Regions from separate parts of the Variovorax cryoconiti genome, predicted to be linked through region 2. Evidence: riboswitches for the same ligand, from Rfam matches in the RefSeq annotation. Region 2 holds a riboswitch; the other holds the start of a gene.
What was found. A riboswitch is a leader RNA that binds a small molecule or an ion and turns the genes downstream of it on or off. The one in region 2 is predicted to bind glycine.

Region 1: linked by a shared signal. The riboswitch ahead of ACSFA2_RS12635 (FAD-dependent oxidoreductase) and the one ahead of gcvT (glycine cleavage system aminomethyltransferase GcvT) in region 2 are both predicted to bind glycine.

What each region holds. Positions count from the first base shown of each region.
Region 1 is NZ_JBPJZI010000004.1:172,156-180,842, forward strand. Features, by position in the region: gene ACSFA2_RS12615 (phosphatase PAP2 family protein) at 1-393, opposite strand, end outside; gene ACSFA2_RS12620 (MFS transporter) at 393-2,330, opposite strand; gene ACSFA2_RS12625 (hypothetical protein) at 2,327-3,211, opposite strand; gene ACSFA2_RS12630 (helix-turn-helix domain-containing protein) at 3,340-4,107, shown strand; glycine riboswitch at 4,270-4,377, shown strand; gene ACSFA2_RS12635 (FAD-dependent oxidoreductase) at 4,459-5,685, shown strand; gene ACSFA2_RS12640 (FIST signal transduction protein) at 5,682-6,944, opposite strand; gene ACSFA2_RS12645 (PhaM family polyhydroxyalkanoate granule multifunctional regulatory protein) at 6,985-7,680, opposite strand; gene ACSFA2_RS12650 (copper chaperone PCu(A)C) at 7,741-8,232, opposite strand; gene ACSFA2_RS12655 (MarC family protein) at 8,404-8,687, shown strand, end outside.
Region 2 is NZ_JBPJZI010000014.1:31,771-40,457, forward strand. Features, by position in the region: gene ACSFA2_RS23965 (TRAP transporter large permease) at 1-1,127, shown strand, start outside; gene ACSFA2_RS23970 (hypothetical protein) at 1,219-1,758, shown strand; glycine riboswitch at 1,780-1,868, shown strand; glycine riboswitch at 1,881-2,002, shown strand; gene gcvT (glycine cleavage system aminomethyltransferase GcvT) at 2,052-3,233, shown strand; gene gcvH (glycine cleavage system protein GcvH) at 3,264-3,635, shown strand; gene gcvP (aminomethyl-transferring glycine dehydrogenase) at 3,673-6,573, shown strand; gene ACSFA2_RS23990 (SDR family oxidoreductase) at 6,619-7,404, shown strand; gene ACSFA2_RS23995 (putative bifunctional diguanylate cyclase/phosphodiesterase) at 7,418-8,687, opposite strand, start outside.

The sequences.
Region 1 (8,687 bases), on a different contig from region 2:
GATGGCCGCGCCCAGGGCCCAGCCGGCCGCCACCGCCACGCGGCGCACGGCGGGCGACCGCCGCGCCGCGACCATCCAGAGGGCCACCGACCACACGCTGGTGCTGATCGCCGTGTGGCCGCTGAACCCGGTGAAGTTGAAACGCGCGCTGCCGAGGCCCCAACCCATGAAGGCCAGCTTCGACGCCACGATCAGCGCGCCGCCGACACCGAAGGCCAGGCTCCAGCTGAAGGCGGTCCAGCGTCCGCCACCGGGCGACAGCCACAGCAGCAGCACGATCAGCACCGACGCCGGCAGCAGCAGGCCGCTGTCGCCCAGCCAGGTGAAGGCGTGCCAGTACGCCGGCGGCACCGCGCCGAGAGCGCCCCAGAAAGCGTCGCGCAGCCCCGCCATCAATTGGCGAGGAGCCCGCTCACGCGCGACTGAAGCGACTCGGGCTGCACCTCGGGCCCGGGCACGGCGGGGCCGACATGCAGACCCACGCGGCTGAACAGCCCGCGGCGGAAGGGCCGCACCATCGCGACGTTCTGGCCGTCGCGCCGCTCGATGCGGCTGAAGAAGGAGCCCCACAGGTTGGTGAGCGCCATCGGGATCACGGGCGGGTCGATGCCCTCTTCACGCGCAGCCGCGAGGATCTTCATCACGCCGCCCTTGAAGGGCTGCAGCGTGCCGTCGCGGGTGATGGCGCCCTCGGGGAAGATGGCAAGCAGGTCGCCCTCGCGCAGCACGTCGACCGCCTGCGCAAAGGCGCGCTCGTAGGCAACGGGGTCGTCCTTCTGCGGCGCGATCGGGATCGCCTTGGCCAGCCTGAAGAGCCCGCCCAGCACCGGCACGCGGAAGATGCGGTGGTCCATGATGAAGCGGATCGGCCGCGGGCTGGCCGCCATCAGCAGCACCGCGTCGATGAAGCTCACGTGGTTGCACACCAGCACCGCCGCGCCCTCGGTCGGGATGTGCTCGTCGCCGCGGATGCGGAAGCGGTAGATGAAGTGCGACAGCAGCCAGGACACGAAGCGCAGCAGGTATTCCGGCACCAGCATGAAGATGTAGAAGGCCACCACCGCGTTGGCGATGCCGGTGAACAGGAATATCTGCGGGATGGTGAAGCCGGCCTTGAGCAACGCGCCGGCGATGACCGAGCTGGCGATCATGAAGAGCGCGTTGAGGATGTTGTTCGCCGCGATGATGCGGGCGCGGTGCGTCGGCTGGCTGCGCAGCTGGATCAGCGCGTACATCGGCACGCTGTAGAGCCCGGCGAAGAGCGACAGCAGGCCGAGGTCGGCCATCACGCGCCAGTGCGCCGCCTGCGCCACGAACGCGCCCAGGCCCATCTCCGGCACCGCGGGCAGGCCGCGCGAGGCGAAGTACAGATCGATCGCGAACACGCTCATGCCGATGGCGCCGAGCGGCACCAGGCCGATCTCGACCTGGCGGCGGCTCAATGTTTCGCACAGCAGCGACCCGATGCCGATGCCGATCGAGAACACCACCAAGAGCAGCGAGGCGACCTGCTCGTTGCCGTGCAGCACCTCCTTGGCGAAGCTCGGGAACTGGCTCAGGAAGACGGCGCCGAAGAACCACATCCACGAGATGCCCAGCAGCGAGCGGAACACCACGATGTTGCCGTGCGCCAGCGTGAGGTTGCGCCAGGTTTCGCTGAAGGGGTTCCAGTTGATGACCAGGCCCGGGTCGGTGGCGGGCGCCGGGGGAATCGCCTGCGCCACGCCGCGCCCCACCAGCGCCAGCCCCACGCACGCCGCTGCCACCGTCGTGTGGCCGACGCCCGGCAGCGCCACCAGCAGGCCACCGGCCACCTGCCCGAGCAGGATGGCGACGAAGGTGCCCATCTCGACCATGCCGTTGCCGCCGGTGAGCTCGCGCGCGTCGAGCACCTGCGGCAGGTAGGCGAACTTGACCGGGCCGAACAGCGTGGAATGCAGCCCCATGAGGAACACGCAGCCCAGCAGCACCACCGCATCGGCCCGCACGAAACCCCAGGCAGCGATCGCCATGATGGCGATCTCGAGGTTCTTGACGACGCGAATCATCTTCGTCTTGTCGAACTTGTCGGTCAGCTGCCCGGCGGTGGCCGAGAACAGCAGGAAGGGCAGGATGAACAGTGCGCCGATCGCCAGGCCCGCCATGGCCGGCGGCATCCAGCTCAGCTGGAGCTGGTAGGTCACCATCACGGTGAAGGCAAACTTGAAGAGGTTGTCGTTGGCCGCGCCGGCGAACTGCGTCCAGAAGAAGGGGGCGAAGCGCCGCTGGCCCAGCAGGGCGAACTGGTTCGCGTGGACGTCGGTCGAAGCAGCAGCGGCGGGTGTTGTCATTCGAATGTCCCTGTCGGGGCTCCTCGGACCGTCATGGCAGTGGCGCGTGGATTGTGCCGCAGGGCCCGGCAGGTCAGCCCGTCGACCGCCTGCAACACCGGCCAGGCCGCGCAGGCCGCGACCAGGTGCTTGAGCGTGTGGCCCGAGACGACCTGCCCGGTCGCCTCGAAGATCCAGTGATCGCCCAGCTCAAGGACTTTGGCCACGGCATAGAAGAAGATGACCGCACCGAGCCTGAGGCCCATCGCGCCCGGCACCGGCCGCAGCAGGGCGAGCCCCAGCACCAGCGCCATGCCGCCGAACTGGACCACGGCCCATGGCAGCACATCGCCACGCTCGTGGTAGACCGTCACTGCCATCAGACCGCCTGCGAAGGCGACGCAGGCGGCCGGCCAGCCGGCGCGCAGGCTCACCCGCTCGCACACCGCCAGGCCGAGGATGCCGGCGAAGGCGATCGCCATGCCGGCGCGGTCGGCCGCGAGCCGCAGCGCGTCGGGTTGCAGGTGATAGAAGACCGAACCGGCCGCGGTGAAGATCAAGCCCGCGAAGAACAGCCAGGCGCAGTCCAGCGCGGCGGTCGAGCGCAGGCGCTCGTGCAGGGTGTCGAAGCGCCGCAGCCGCCACAGGCCCCAGAGGCCGAAGGCCGCGAAGGGCAGGTTGCTCAGCACGTCCATCGCGAAAGGCAGGCCGCGCCAGGCGCGCGCATCCGCAAAACCGGCACCTGCCGCTGAGGGGTCCGGCACGGCCGGCCCCAAGCAGGCGATCAGCACGAAGGCCGCGACGAGCCAGAGCAGCGCGCGCTCACGCCCCTCCAGCGGCGGGAGCTGCGGCGCCAGGCGTTGGAACAGCGGCCAGGTCGGAAAGCGCTTGGATCGGTTCATGGGGGACTCCGGTGGTGCGGTGGGAGCGGAATCTAGTTGCCACCGGCACAATTTGGCATCGAAAATCGATACGGTCTGTCAATCCAAGCCGACCGGTATCGAAAATCAGTACCAAGGACCCGTTTCCCATGAGCACCACCGTCGACCTCGTCCAGGCCGTGAAGAACGAACTCAAAAGCGCCCGCATGACCTACGCCGACCTGGCGCGCGGTCTGGGCATGGCCGAATCCAGCGTCAAGCGGATGCTTGCCAAGGGCGACATGCCACTCAGCCGGGTCGACGCGATCTGCCGGGCGCTCAAGATCGACTTCGCCGAACTGGCCCGCCGCGTGGCCGACGCCCAGCCGCTGCTGCGCGAGTTGACGCAGGAGCAGGAGAAGGCGGTGGTGCGCGACAAGAAGCTGCTGCTGGTGGCGATCAACGTGCTGAGCCAGTGGACGCTGGAGCAGATCGTGGCGGCCTACCGCATCACCGAGGCCGAGTGCATCACCTGCCTGGTGCAGCTCGATCGCATCGGCATCATCGAGCTGCGACCGCTCAACCGCTACCGGCTCAAGCTGGCCAAGACCTTCCGCTGGCGGCCGCACGGCCCGGTGATGGACTTCTTTCGCGAGAACGTGGTGCTCGACTACTACCGCGGTGGCTTCGACGGCCCGGCCGAGGGCCTGCTGCTGGTGCACGGCTCGATCAGCCGGGCGCTGGCGCCGTCCTTCCTCGAGCGGCTGCAGCGGGTGGCGCAGGATTTCGCGCAGCAGCATCAGACCGATCAGAAGCTATCGCCCAACGACCGCGAGGGCTACACCCTGCTGCTGGGCATGCGCAACTGGGAGTTCGAGGCCTTCACCCGCTTGCGCCGCAGCGACGCCAAACCCGCCAAGACGGGTCGAGAACCCTGAAAACAACACCCGACCATAGGCCGAATGGCCAGTCGCGCCAAATTGTCAACAAGGGTAAACTCTAGGCCTGCAGGAGAGCGGGTGTTCCCACCCCACCGTACGCGCAAACTCCCATGAACGCCGAGGTGAACCGCATTGCCGGTTCGATGACTGCGTCTATTGATCTAGCCGTCTGGAGAGCCATCGCCCTGGCGCGATGCACCGAAGGAGCAACCCCGCCGCACGTCGCTGCGGGCGAATCTCTCAGGTACCAAGGACAGAGGGAGCGGCAACCCGAACCCCGGATGCGACCAGCGGCCACATGGCTTGTCGTGCATCCGCCGTTTGTGCCATCCCACAAGGATTTGGACCATGCGCGTGATTGTTCTGGGCGGCGGGCTGCTTGGCGTCGCGTCGGCCTACTACCTCCAGCAACTCGGCCACGAGGTGACCGTGATCGACCGCCACGGCACGCCCGCGGCCAAGGTCCGGGGCCTGGTCGACACGCCCACGCCTGCCGGCCCCCTGCCCGCCCAACGTCCCGGCACCTTGTGGCGCTCCGCGTTCGAGCGCGTGCGCAACCGCGTGCATGGCTGGACCGGCTACCTGACCGGCACTGCCCATCGGCCCACGGAACGCATGGAACACCTGGCGCGCCTGGGCGCCTACAGCCGTGAAAGCGTGCGTGCGCTGGGTCGCGAGGCGGGCGTGACGCAGTCGCCGCAAGGCGCAGGCTGGATGCGGATCTACACCGACGCCGAGGCCTTCGCGCAATTCGCGCGCAGCGTGCCGCGCCTCCATGCGCTGGGCTGTGTGCTGCACCTGCTTTCGGCGGACGAGGCCCTGCGCATCGAGCCCTCACTCGAACCCCTGCGCGGCCAACTCGCCGGTGCCGCCTTCACGCGCGAAGGCACGTCGTCCGACGCCGCCGGTTTCGTCGGCAGCGCCATCTTCATGTGCCGTGCCGCCGGGGTTCACTTCCTCATGAACCACACGGTGACCCGGTTGCATGCGCGCGAGGGCCGGATCGACCACGTGGAACTGCGCAACGCCGACGACGAACGCACCACGCTGCGGGCCGACGCTTATGTGATGGCGCTGGGCAGCGGCAGCGCACCGCTGGCGCAGGAACTGGGCGTGCCGCTGCGGCTGCGGCTGGTCCACGAGCATTCGGTGCTGCTGCCGCTGAAGAACCCGGCACGGGCCCCGCAGGTCATGCTGCAGGACCTGGGCAGCCGGCTGCGCCTGCAGCGCGTCACGACGCCGGACGGCGACCGCCTGCGGGTATGGACGACGGTGCGGGCCGGGAGCGCCGCTGCCGCGCTGCGCGACGACGTGCGGCTGGCGCGCATGCTCGCGCGGGTCGAGACCTTGCTCCCCGGCCTGGTCGATACGCGCGGCGCGGTGCTGACCACCACCCCCTATGCACGCAGTGCCAGCGGCCTGCCGCTGATCGGCCGCACCCGCATGCGCAACCTGTTCCTGAACGTCGCACCGGGCGCACCCGGCTGGATCCACGCCTGCGGCGCCGGCAAGTCGATCGCCCGCATCGTCAGCGGGATGTCGCCCGAGGTCGAATTTGCCTTCGCGAAGGGCTAGGCGACGAAGACGGTCAGCACGCCGGTGTAGCCGTACACGTGGTGGCGGGCGATCTCGCCGGCCGCGAAGAAGCCGACGAGCGGCACGTCGCCCAGCGCATGCCGCACGATCTGCATCTCGGCATTGGGGGCGCCGAAGTGCGGCCCGCCCCGGCCCGAGCAGCTGACATACACCGCACCGGCCACCCGGCGCGCCGGATGCGGCGCCGCCTCGGCTTCGCCGGCGGCCACCGCGCGTGCGGTCGCCAGCGTCTGCTCCTCGGGCTCGAGTTCCTCGCGGATCTCGGCGCAGATGCGCATCAGGTCGGCCCGCGCGGCCTGCGCGTTGCGCCGGCAGAAACTCATGCGCATGCCGGCTTCGGCCACGTCGGCGATCGCGATGCCGCGGCGCGTCGGGTCGAGCCCGATGATGTGGCGCACCAGCACGTCGGCCCCGAGGTCGCCGGTGCGGCGGATGCCGTCGCTGCCCGCGTCGACCAGGCCCACCAGCGTCGCGCGCACCGCTTCGATCGCGGCCTGCGGCTCGTCGAGCGACACCTGCAGCTCGGCCAGCAGCACGTCGAGCGCCGGCTCGCCGTCGAGCGTGAGCAGCAGGTTGCCGTCGGCCTCGGTGATCTCGCGTTCGCGCGACACCGGCTGGCAGCCCTGCGTGACGCGCGACACCAGCCGCACGCCTTCGCCGAACAGCACGCCCGACATGCCCCCCGAGAAAACGCCGCCGGCCGCGCCGTGGCCACGGATGTTGCCGTTGCCCCCGATCGCGAACTGCAGCGATTCGTCGCGCCCCGACGAGAGGCCGCCGAACAGGTAGCCGGTGTCGGTGCGACCGGCCATCTCGCCCACCAGTTCGGCGAGCTCGTGCGTGCGCGGGTCGGCATGGACCAGCGCCGTATGCGCCTCGAAGCCGGCCATCTCGGAACTGCCCAGCGGCGCCACGCCGGAGAACACGCGGTACTGGTCGCTGGGCAGCGCGCACAGCATCAGGCTGAGTGCGGGCTCGTCGAAGTACTCGGCGTTGTTGGCCGCCACGCCGACGGCGACGGTGCCGGACCAGTCGGTCACCTCCGGCAGTTCGGCGCTGAGGTGGTCGAGGATCTCCTGCGCGTCGTCCGCGTAGTGGTCGGTGATGTAGAGCAGGCCCAGCGTCGGCGCGGAGGCGTAGTCGGGCAGCGCCATCTGCGCGCGCACCTGGGCCAGGGCGAGGCCGGCCGCCATGAGCCATTGCGGATGGGTGGCGTGGCCGGTGGGAAAGAGTTTCATGCGCGGGGTCCGGAATGTTCGGGAGGGGCGCAAGGCGGCGTCATCGGCTCCGTGAGCGCGATGCGGCCGGCGTCTTGCGCGCGGTGGTCTTGGTGGTCTTCTTCGCTGCGGCCTTCTTCGCCGTGGTGCGCTTCGCGGCGGCCGGCCGGGCGGCCGGTGCGCCAGCCGCGCCAGGCATCTTCAGCTGTCCGGCGTCCTCCACGGCGGTCTGGGCGATCTGCTGGAACTGTTGCGTGAGCGCGTTCCACCACTGCAGCGGGTCGACCACGCCGGGCTTGGCCGCGGTGCTCTTGCCGATCTTGGGCACGGACTCGGCCGGCGACGGTTCGGCCTCGGCCTGTTCGGGAGCGGCCGCCTCGGCGGGTGCGCTCGGCGGTGCCGGCGGGGGTTCCACCGGCTCCGCAACGGCAGCCGTGCGGGTAAAGGCCTTCGCCAGGTCTTCCATCTGCACGTTCATGCCGCGCAGGGTCGACAGCGTCATCTTCTGCACCTCGAGCGCCTGGATGGTCGCCTTGAGCGCATGGCCGTTCTGCTCGAGCCAGTACTGCACCGTCTTGAGTTCCTGGATGCGCTTGTCGACCTCTTCGACCGACAGCGTCGGGGCCACCCAGTTCGACAGGCTGGGCAGGCCGGGAACGGCGCCGCCGCCCGGGTTCGCGCCGCCGGCGAGGTTCTTCAGGAAGTCGAAGCCCGGGACAAACTGGCTGAAGGCGAAAGGGGATGTCGCATCGTTCATGGGTGTCTCCGGCTGTGGGCTCGCCAGCTTACTCCAGGGTGCCCGCAGCGCCGTCGGCGATCAGTGCTTGTGCATGTGCGCCGGGGCCGCGCCGGCGGGCGCCGCCGAGCGCACCGGCGCGTTCAGCGACAGCGTGCTCTTCGCGCCCTGCGCATCCTGGAACTGCAGCGTCAGCGGGACCGTCGTGTCCTTGGCGATCGGCTGCTTCAGGTCCATCAGCATCAGGTGGTAACCGCCGGGCTTGAGCTCGACCGTCTTGTGCTCCGGCAGGTCGAGGCCGGCGACGGCGCGCATGCGCATGGTGTCGCCTTCCATCTTCATCTCGTGCACCTCGGCCACGGCGGCAACCGGCGTCGTGACGCCGACCAGGCGCAGGCCGGCGTGCGACGTGAGCTTCATGAAGGCGCCGGTGCCGCTCTGGCCCGGCACGGCGGCGCGGACCCAGGCGTCCTGCACCTCGACCGGCGCGGCCGGTTGGGCAAGTGTCGACACGCCCGTGGCGGCGAGCGCCATGCACAGCGCGGCGCGGCGCAGCGAGGGGAAGAAAGTCATGCAGGTCTCCAGGAATTCAGAAGGCAGACGGTCCGAGTCGAAGGCGCTGCGCGAGTTCAACCAAGCCGTCTCGTGGTGGGCCGCCAAAGTCTATCGGCACCGGCGACAACGCCCGCGCGACTGATAATCCGCCGCATGAAATGCATCCCGCACCGCACCTGAGCGCCTGCCGTGACCTACACCTTCGCCTCCGCCACGGTCTTGCTGCTGCTCATCTGCGACCCGCTGGGCAACATCCCCATCTTCGCCAACGCGCTGCGGCACGTGGCGCCCGAGCGGCGCGCGGGCGTGATCCTGCGCGAGGTGCTGATCGCCTTCGTGCTGTTGCTGGCCTTCATGTTCGTCGGCGACAGCTTCCTGCGCGTGATGGGGCTGTCGGGCCTGTCGCTGCAGATCGCGGGGGCGGTGGTGCTCTTTCTCATCGCGCTGCGCATGATCTTCCCGAACCACACCGC
Region 2 (8,687 bases):
AGTTTCCGCTGGCCGCCATTCCCTTCTTCATCCTGGCCGGCAACCTGATGGAAACCGGCGGCATCTCGCGCCGCCTGGTGGAGTTCGCCAAGAGCATCGTGGGCGGCGTGCAGGGCGGCTTGCCGATGACCTGCGTGCTCACCTGCATGATCTTCGCGGCGGTGTCGGGCTCGTCGGTGGCCACCACCTTCGCCATCGGCGCGATCCTGATCCCGGCGCTGATCAAGCACGGCTACCCGACCTCGTACGCCGCCGCGCTGCAGGCCACGAGCGCAGAGCTGGGCGTGATCATCCCGCCGTCGATCCCGATGATCCTGTATGGCGTGAGCGCCGAGGTGTCGATCGGCGAGCTGTTCATCGCGGGCTTTGGCCCGGGCATCCTGATCAGCCTGGCGTTGATGCTCTTCGTGTGGGTCTACTGCAAGTTCAAAGGCTGGGGCAAGAACGACGGCGACGGTCGCATGCCCTTCGGCCGCGCGCTGTGGCAGGCCGGCTGGGCGCTGCTGATGCCGGTGATCATCCTCGGCGGCATCTACGGCGGCGTCTTCACGCCGACCGAGGCGTCGGCGGTGGCGGTGTTCTATGCGCTGGTCGTCGGCATGGTGATCTACCGCGAGATCAAGGTCACCGACCTGTTCGTGATCCTGCGCAAGTCGGTGCTGTCGTCGGCGGTGATCATGTTCATCATCGCCAACGCCGGCCTGTTCGCCTTCCTGATCACCCGCGCCGGCGTGCCCGACGCCATCGGCCGCTGGCTCCAAGAGGTGCTGCAGTCGCCCGCCATGTTCCTGCTGGGCGTGAACGCGGCGCTGTTCATCATCGGCATGTTCATCGAGACCAGCGCGGCCATCATCGTGCTGGCGCCGATCCTGGCGCCGGTGGCGATGCACTTCGGCATCGACCCGGTGCATTTCGGGCTGATCATGGTGGTCAACCTGGCGCTCGGCATGATCACGCCGCCCTTCGGCGTGAACCTGTTCGCGGCCTGCACCGTGGCGCGAATATCCCTGGACCGCATCGTGAAGGACCTGATCCCCTTCGTGCTGGTGGTGCTCGGCTGCCTGATGCTGATCACCTACTTCCCGGCGATCTCGCTCACGCTGCGCGACCTGGTCTACGCAAAATAGCGCACGCCTGCGCACGGGCGTGACAGCGGCCTTCATGCCGCTGTCACGCCCTGCCCCGATGCTGGCGAGCCCATCCTCTGCCAGGCATCCGATGTTCTTCAGCAAGACCGACAAGGCCCGCGACGAATTGCGCCCCGGCCGCCGCACGCTGACGCAGCGTGAGCGCGCCGTGCTGCTGATGGCCGACGGCCAGCGCTCGGTGACCGACTTCGTGCCGCTCTTCAGCGACCGCGACGAGGCGCTCCGCGTGGCGCGCCACCTGTTGCACGAGGGCTACCTGCATGCGCCGGATGCGCGCTTCGACGCGCCAGCCGTCGTCGTGGCGGATGTGCCCGAGTCGTCGGCAGCCGCTGCGCCCGACACCGCATCGGCCGACCCTTTCGACGGCAAGCCGTCGCTCGCCACCACCCGCATGTTCCTGTTCGACCTGTGCGAGCGCATGTTCGCGCGGCGCGACCCGGCGATGGCGCAGGTCTTGCGCGACACGCTGCGCGAGGCGCGCGACCGCGCGTCCATGCTGACGGTGGCCGACACGATGCTCTCCGAGATCCGACAGGCGGCCGGCGACGAGCGTGCCGACGCCATCCAGGACCGCATCGCCAAGTTGTTGCCAGCCGAAACGGTGCACTGAGCCCGCGCCGATCCACTACACTCGCCCGGGTCAGGAGAGCGCCCGCAACGGGCCGCCGAAGGCGCAGGAACCCATCCGAACGCTCAGGTACCAAGGACTGACGAGGCGCCCGTTCATCCGGGCGTTTCCTTGCTGGAGAGAGGTCGGTCGTCCATCGCGACACGCCGGCCCACCGAAGGAGCAAACCCTAAGCCTCTGAAAAGGCGGGGCGAATCTCTCAGGTAGAGCGGACAGCAGGGGTGGCCCATGACTTGCGTCGTGGATTTCGTCTGCCCCTGTTTTGGAGAGCGCCCATGGCTGCTTCCGACGATTCGCTTCAGCTCCAGAAGACCCCGCTGCACGCCCTGCACGTCGAACTCGGCGCCCGCATGGTGCCCTTCGCCGGCTACAGCATGCCGGTGCAGTACCCCGCCGGCCTGATGGCCGAGCACAAGCACACCCGCACGGCCGCTGGCCTGTTCGACATCTCGCACATGGGCCAGCTGCGCCTGGTCGGCCCCGGCGCCGCTGCCGCGTTCGAGACGCTGATGCCGGTCGACGTGGTCGACCTGGCGCCCGGCAAGCAGCGCTACGGCCTGCTGCTGAACGACGCGGGCGGCATCCTCGACGACCTGATGTTCTTCAACGAAGGCCACGGGTCGCTCTTTGTGATCGTGAACGGCGCCTGCAAGGTGGCCGACATCGCCCACATCCAGCAGAAAATCGGCGCGCGCTGCGACGTGCAGCCGATGCCCGACCACGCGCTGCTCGCGCTGCAAGGGCCGCAGGCCGCCGCCACACTGGCCCGCCTGTCGCCGGGCGTCGAGCGCTTCGTCTTCATGACGGGCGGCGCGGTGCAGATCGGCGGCGATGACGTGAAGATCTCCGCTTTCGTCACCCGCAGCGGCTACACCGGCGAAGACGGCTTCGAGATCTCGGTGAAGGCCGGCGACGCCGAGGCGCTGGCCCGCCTGCTGCTGGCGCAGCCCGAGGTGCAGCCCATCGGCCTGGGCGCGCGCAACTCGCTGCGGCTGGAAGCCGGGCTCTGCCTCTATGGTCACGACATCGACGAAACGACCACGCCGGTCGAGGCCTCGCTCAACTGGGCGATCCAGAAGGTGCGGCGCACCGGCGGCGCGCGCGCGGGCGGTTTCCCGGGGGCCGACAAGGTGCTGGCCCAGCTGGCGGCCGCGGCATCGGGTGCGGCCGGCATCGCCGACCATGACACGCTCAAGCGCCGCCGAGTCGGCCTGGTCGCGCTGGAACGCATCCCGGTGCGCGACGGGACGCCGCTGGAGTCCTTCGAAGGTGTCGCCATCGGCCAGGTCACCAGCGGCCTGCTCGGGCCAACCGCCGACCGGCCGATCGCCATGGGCTACGTGGCCACCGCCTTCGCTGCGCCCGGCACGCGCCTGCAGGCCATCGTGCGCGGCAAGCCGGTGCCGATGGAGGTCACCACCCTGCCCTTCGTGCCGACCCGATACTACCGAGGCTGATTTCTTTTTCACCCCTTATCAGGAGCCCCCATGAGCACCAAATTCACCAAGGACCACGAGTGGGTCCAGGCCGCTGGCGACACCGCGATCGTCGGCATCACCGTGCATGCGCAGGACGCGCTCGGCGACGTCGTGTTCGTCGATCTGCCTGACGTCGGCAAGACCTTCGCGCAGGGCGAAGTCGCCGGCGTCGTCGAATCGGTCAAGGCCGCCGCCGATGTCTTCATGCCCGTCTCGGGCGAGATCACCGAAGTCAACGAAGCCCTGCGCGCCGACCCCTCGCTGGCCAACAGCGACCCGCTGGCGGCCGGCTGGTTCTTCAAGGTCAAGCTGAGCGAGCCCGCCCAGCTCGACGCCCTGCTCGAAGCCGCCGACTACGACAAGTTCGCAGCCGAGAGCTGATCCCCGCCTTTCCTCTTCGCCCCATCGCTTCATGCCCATGCCGACGCCATCCTTCCCCACCCTGCGCGAACTCGAGAACGCCGACGAGTTCATCGCCCGTCACATCGGCATCGAGCCGGCCGACGAGGCACGCATGCTGCCGGTCATCGGTTCGGCCACGCGCGAGGAACTGATCGACGGCATCGTGCCGCCGGCCATCCGCCGCACGCGGCCGATGCAGCTTCCCGCCCCGGTGAGCGAGGCCGACGCGCTGGCCGAGCTGAAGGCGATGGCGGCGAAGAACAAGGTGGCGCGCAACTTCATCGGCCAGGGCTACTACGGCACCCACACGCCCGGCGTGATCCTGCGCAACATCCTCGAGAACCCGGCCTGGTACACGGCCTACACGCCCTACCAGGCGGAGATCTCGCAGGGCCGCATGGAAGCGCTGGTCAACTTCCAGACCATGGTCTGCGACCTGACCGGCATGGCGATCGCCAATGCGTCGATGCTCGACGAAGCGACGGCCGCGGCCGAGGCGATGACGCTGGCCAAGCGCAGCGTGAAAAGCAAAAGCAACATCTTCCTGGTGGCCGGCGACTGCCACCCGCAGACCATCGAAGTCCTGCGCACGCGCGCGGCCCCCCTGGGCATCGAGATCAAGGTGAGCACTGCGTCCGAAACGCTGCCGCACCTCATGACCAGCGGCGACTTCTTCGGTGTGCTGGCGCAGTACCCCGGCACCACCGGCCAGGTGCACGACCTGCGTCCGCTGGCCGGCCATGCGCATGCCTGCGACGCCGCGCTGTGCGTGGCGGCCGACCTGCTGGCGTTGACGCTGCTGGCGCCCCCCGGAGAGTGGGACGCCGACATCGTCTGCGGCACCACGCAGCGCTTCGGCATGCCGATGTGCAACGGCGGCCCGCACGCCGCCTACCTGGCCTGCCGCGACGCGTTCAAGCGCTCGCTGCCGGGTCGCCTGGTCGGCGTGAGCGTCGACGTGCACGGTTCGCCGGCCTACCGCCTCGCGCTGCAGACGCGCGAACAACACATCCGCCGCGAGAAAGCCACATCGAACATCTGCACGGCGCAGGTGCTGCCGGCCGTCGTCGCGAGCATGTACGCCGTGTACCACGGCCCCGCCGGCCTCACGCGCATTGCGCAGCGGGTGGCGGCGCTCACCGGCATCCTGGCCGCGGGCCTCGAGCAGATGGACCGCGAGCTGGTCAACACCACCGCCTTCGATTCGCTGACCGTGAAGACTGGCGACGACACCGCCGCCATCCTCGCGCACGCGAACGCGGCCGGCGTCAACCTGCGCCATCGGCTGCAGCAGCACCTGGGCATCTCGCTCGACGAGACGACGACGCGCGCCGACATCGAGACGCTGTGGGCGCTGTTCGTGCCCACCGGCACGCCGATGCCGCGCTTCGAGGAACTGGCCGACACCGCCCCGGTGCGCATTCCGGACGACCTGCGCCGCACCTCGGCGTTCCTCACGCACCCGGTGTTCAACACGCACAAGAGCGAGACGGCGATGCTGCGCTACATCCGCAGCCTCTCCGACAAGGACCTGGCGCTCGACCGCAGCATGATCCCGCTGGGCAGCTGCACCATGAAGCTCAACGCGACCAGCGAGATGATCCCGATCACCTGGCCCGAGTTCGCGAACATCCACCCCTTCGCGCCGGCCGACCAGTTGCAGGGCTACGCCGAGCTCGACCAGCAGCTGCGCGACTGGCTCTGCGAAGCCACGGGCTACGCCGGCATCAGCCTGCAGCCCAACGCCGGCTCGCAGGGCGAATACGCCGGGCTGCTGGCGATCAAGGCCTTCCACGTGGCTCAGGGCGAAGGCCAGCGCAACATCTGCCTGATTCCCTCGTCGGCGCACGGCACCAACCCGGCGAGCGCCCAGATGGCCGGCATGCAGGTGGTCGTGACCGCCTGCGACGCACAGGGCAACGTCGACCTCGACGACCTGAAGCGTGCCTGCGAAAAGCACAGCGCGAACCTGGCCGCGGTGATGATCACCTACCCCAGCACCCACGGCGTGTTCGAGACCCGCGTGAAAGAGTTGTGCGAGCTGGTGCATGCACACGGCGGGCGCGTGTACGTCGACGGCGCCAACATGAACGCGCTGGTCGGCGTGGCCGCACCGGGCGAATTCGGCGGCGACGTGAGCCACCTGAACCTGCACAAGACCTTCTGCATCCCGCACGGCGGCGGCGGCCCGGGCGTCGGCCCGGTGTGCGTGGTCGAAGACCTCGTGCCCTTCCTGCCGGGCCACGCGACGGCCGGTGTCGGTGGGCATGACGTGGGCGCGGTCTCGGCGGCACCACTGGGCAATGCGGCCGTGCTGCCGATCAGCTGGATGTACTGCCGCATGATGGGCGCGGCCGGCCTGCAGGCCGCGACCGAGACCGCGATCCTGTCGGCCAACTACATCAGTGCGCGATTGAAGGACCACTACCCCACGCTGTACGCGAGCCCGAACGGGCATGTCGCGCACGAGTGCATCCTCGACCTGCGCCCCATCAAGGACCGCTGCGGCGTGACCGCCGAAGACGTGGCCAAGCGCCTGATCGACTATGGCTTCCACGCGCCCACGCTGAGCTTCCCGGTGCCCGGCACGCTGATGGTGGAGCCGACCGAGAGCGAGCCGCTGGCCGAGCTCGACCGCTTCATCGACGCGATGATCGCGATCCGCGGCGAGATCCGCAGGGTGGAAGAAGGCGTCTGGCCGAAGGAAGACAACCCGCTCAAGCACGCGCCGCACACCGCCGCCAGCCTGATGACCACCGAGTGGACCCACCCCTACTCGCGCGAACTTGGCGCCTACCCGCTGGTTGCTCTCAAGCAGGCCAAGTACTGGTCACCGATCGGGCGCGTCGACAACGTCTACGGCGACCGCAACCTGTTCTGCAGCTGCGTGCCGGTGGGCGACTACACGACGGGCTGATCACGGCGGCACAATCGATGTTTCCCATTCCAAGGAGAGACATCGATGAGTGAAACGAAGCAGCCCCTCGACGGGCAGATCGCCTGGGTCACCGGCGGCGGCAGCGGCATCGGACTGGCCGGTGCCATCGACCTGGCGAAGGCGGGTTGCCAGGTCGTGATCTCGGGCCGCGAGGCGGCCAAGCTCGACGCGGCGATCGCCGAAGCCGAGGCCAAGGGCGCACCGCGCGGCCGCATCACGGCGATGGCGCTCGACGTGGGCGACCGCCCCGCCGTCGACGCCGTGGCTGCCGCCATCGAGGCGCGGCACGGCGGCGTCGACATCCTGGTCAACAGCGCCGGTGTCAACTTCCCCAAGCGCTTCTGGAGCGAGACCGACGGCGACACCTTCGCGAAGGTGATCAACATCAACCTCAACGGCGCGACCTTCTGCACGCTGGCGGTGCTCAAGGGCATGCAGGCCCGGCGCCGCGGCACGGTAATCAACATCGCGTCCTTCGCCGGCTGGCATCAGAGCTACCTCACCGGCCCGGCCTACGTGGCGAGCAAGGCGGGCCTCACGGCGATGACGCACAACTTCAACATCGAGCAATGCGTCCACGGCCTGCGCGCGACGGCCGTGTGCCCGGGCGAAGTGGCCACGCCGATCCTGAAGAAGCGCCCGGTCGAGCCGAGCGCCGAGGACAAGGCGCTGATGCTGCAGGAGGACGACATGGGCCGCACCATCCGCTTCATCGCCGAGATGCCGCCGCACGTGTGCATCAACGAGCTGGTGATCGCGCCGGTGCACAACCGCATCTACATCGGCGGCAGCGAACTGCAGCGCCGCTGACGGGGACGCGCGCTCAGTTCGGTAGAGCGGCCGCCCAGGCCATGACCTCGGGCAGCGGTGCCGGCCGCGCGAACAGGTAACCCTGCACCAGCCGGCAGTCCAGCAGAGTCAACACTTCCAGTTCGGCCTTGGTTTCGACACCCTCGGCCACGACGAGGATGTCGAGCGAGTTGCCCAGCTGCACGATCGAATTGACCAGCACCGCGTTGCCGGGGGAGGTTTCCAGCCCGTCGATGAAGCTGCGGTCGATCTTGACCTGTCGCACGTAGTCGCTGCGCAGCGAGGCCAGCGACGAGTAGCCCACGCCGAAGTCGTCGACGGCGATCGCCACGCCCGCGGCCGACAGCGCGCTCAAGCGGCCGCGCGTGGCCTGCGTATCGAGGGCGACCTCTTCGGTGATCTCGATCTGCAGCCGGCAGGTGGCGATGCCGCGCGCCGCCAGCGTCCCCAGCACGATCTCGTCGACCGCCAGCTGGGCCATCTCGCGCGGCGACACGTTCATGGCCACCGGCACGCCGGACAGCGGTGAACCGGGCGCGTCCAGTTGCTGCATCGCGAGGCAGATCTCGTCGAGGATGTAGCGCAGCAGGTTCTCGGCGATGCCGGTGCTGGCGGCCGCAAACACCACGTGCTCGGGCGAAATGCGGCCATGGCGGGGATGCTTCCAGCGTATCAGCGCCTCCAGGCTGTGAATGCGTCCGCTCTGGCGCTCCAGGATCGGCTGGTACCACAGCTCGATGCTGCGCGACTGGATCGCCCCCAGCAGGTCGCGCTCCACGTCGCGGCGTGTGGCCAGTTGCAGGTTCAGCGCCTCGTCGACCACCTGGTAACGGTTGCGGCCGGCCCGCTTGGCTTCGTAGAGCGCCTCGTCGACGACGCTGATCAGGTCGGTGAACTCCAGCGCGTCCGCCGCCTGGAACTTCAGGACACCGACGCTCACGCCCAGATGTCCACCGTAGTGCGAGGTCGCGAAGGGAATGGAACGGATCAGGGCCTCGGCCAGCATCTCCGGCGTCTTCAACCCGCCCGGGCTGTACAGGATAGCGAACTCATCGCCGCCCCATCGGCCCGCCACCGCCTGCAGGCCGTCGAGTTCGCTCGTCAGCCAGCGGGCCACATCTTCCAGGACCCGATCGCCGACCTTGTGGCCGAAGATGTCGTTGACGGTCTTGAACCCGTCCAGGTCGAGCAGCATGAGGCAGTGCGACTGCTGCGGATGTTCGTCCAGATGGGCGGCAACGGCCTGGGTGAAGCCTTCGCGGTTGAGCAGCCCCGTGAGGAAG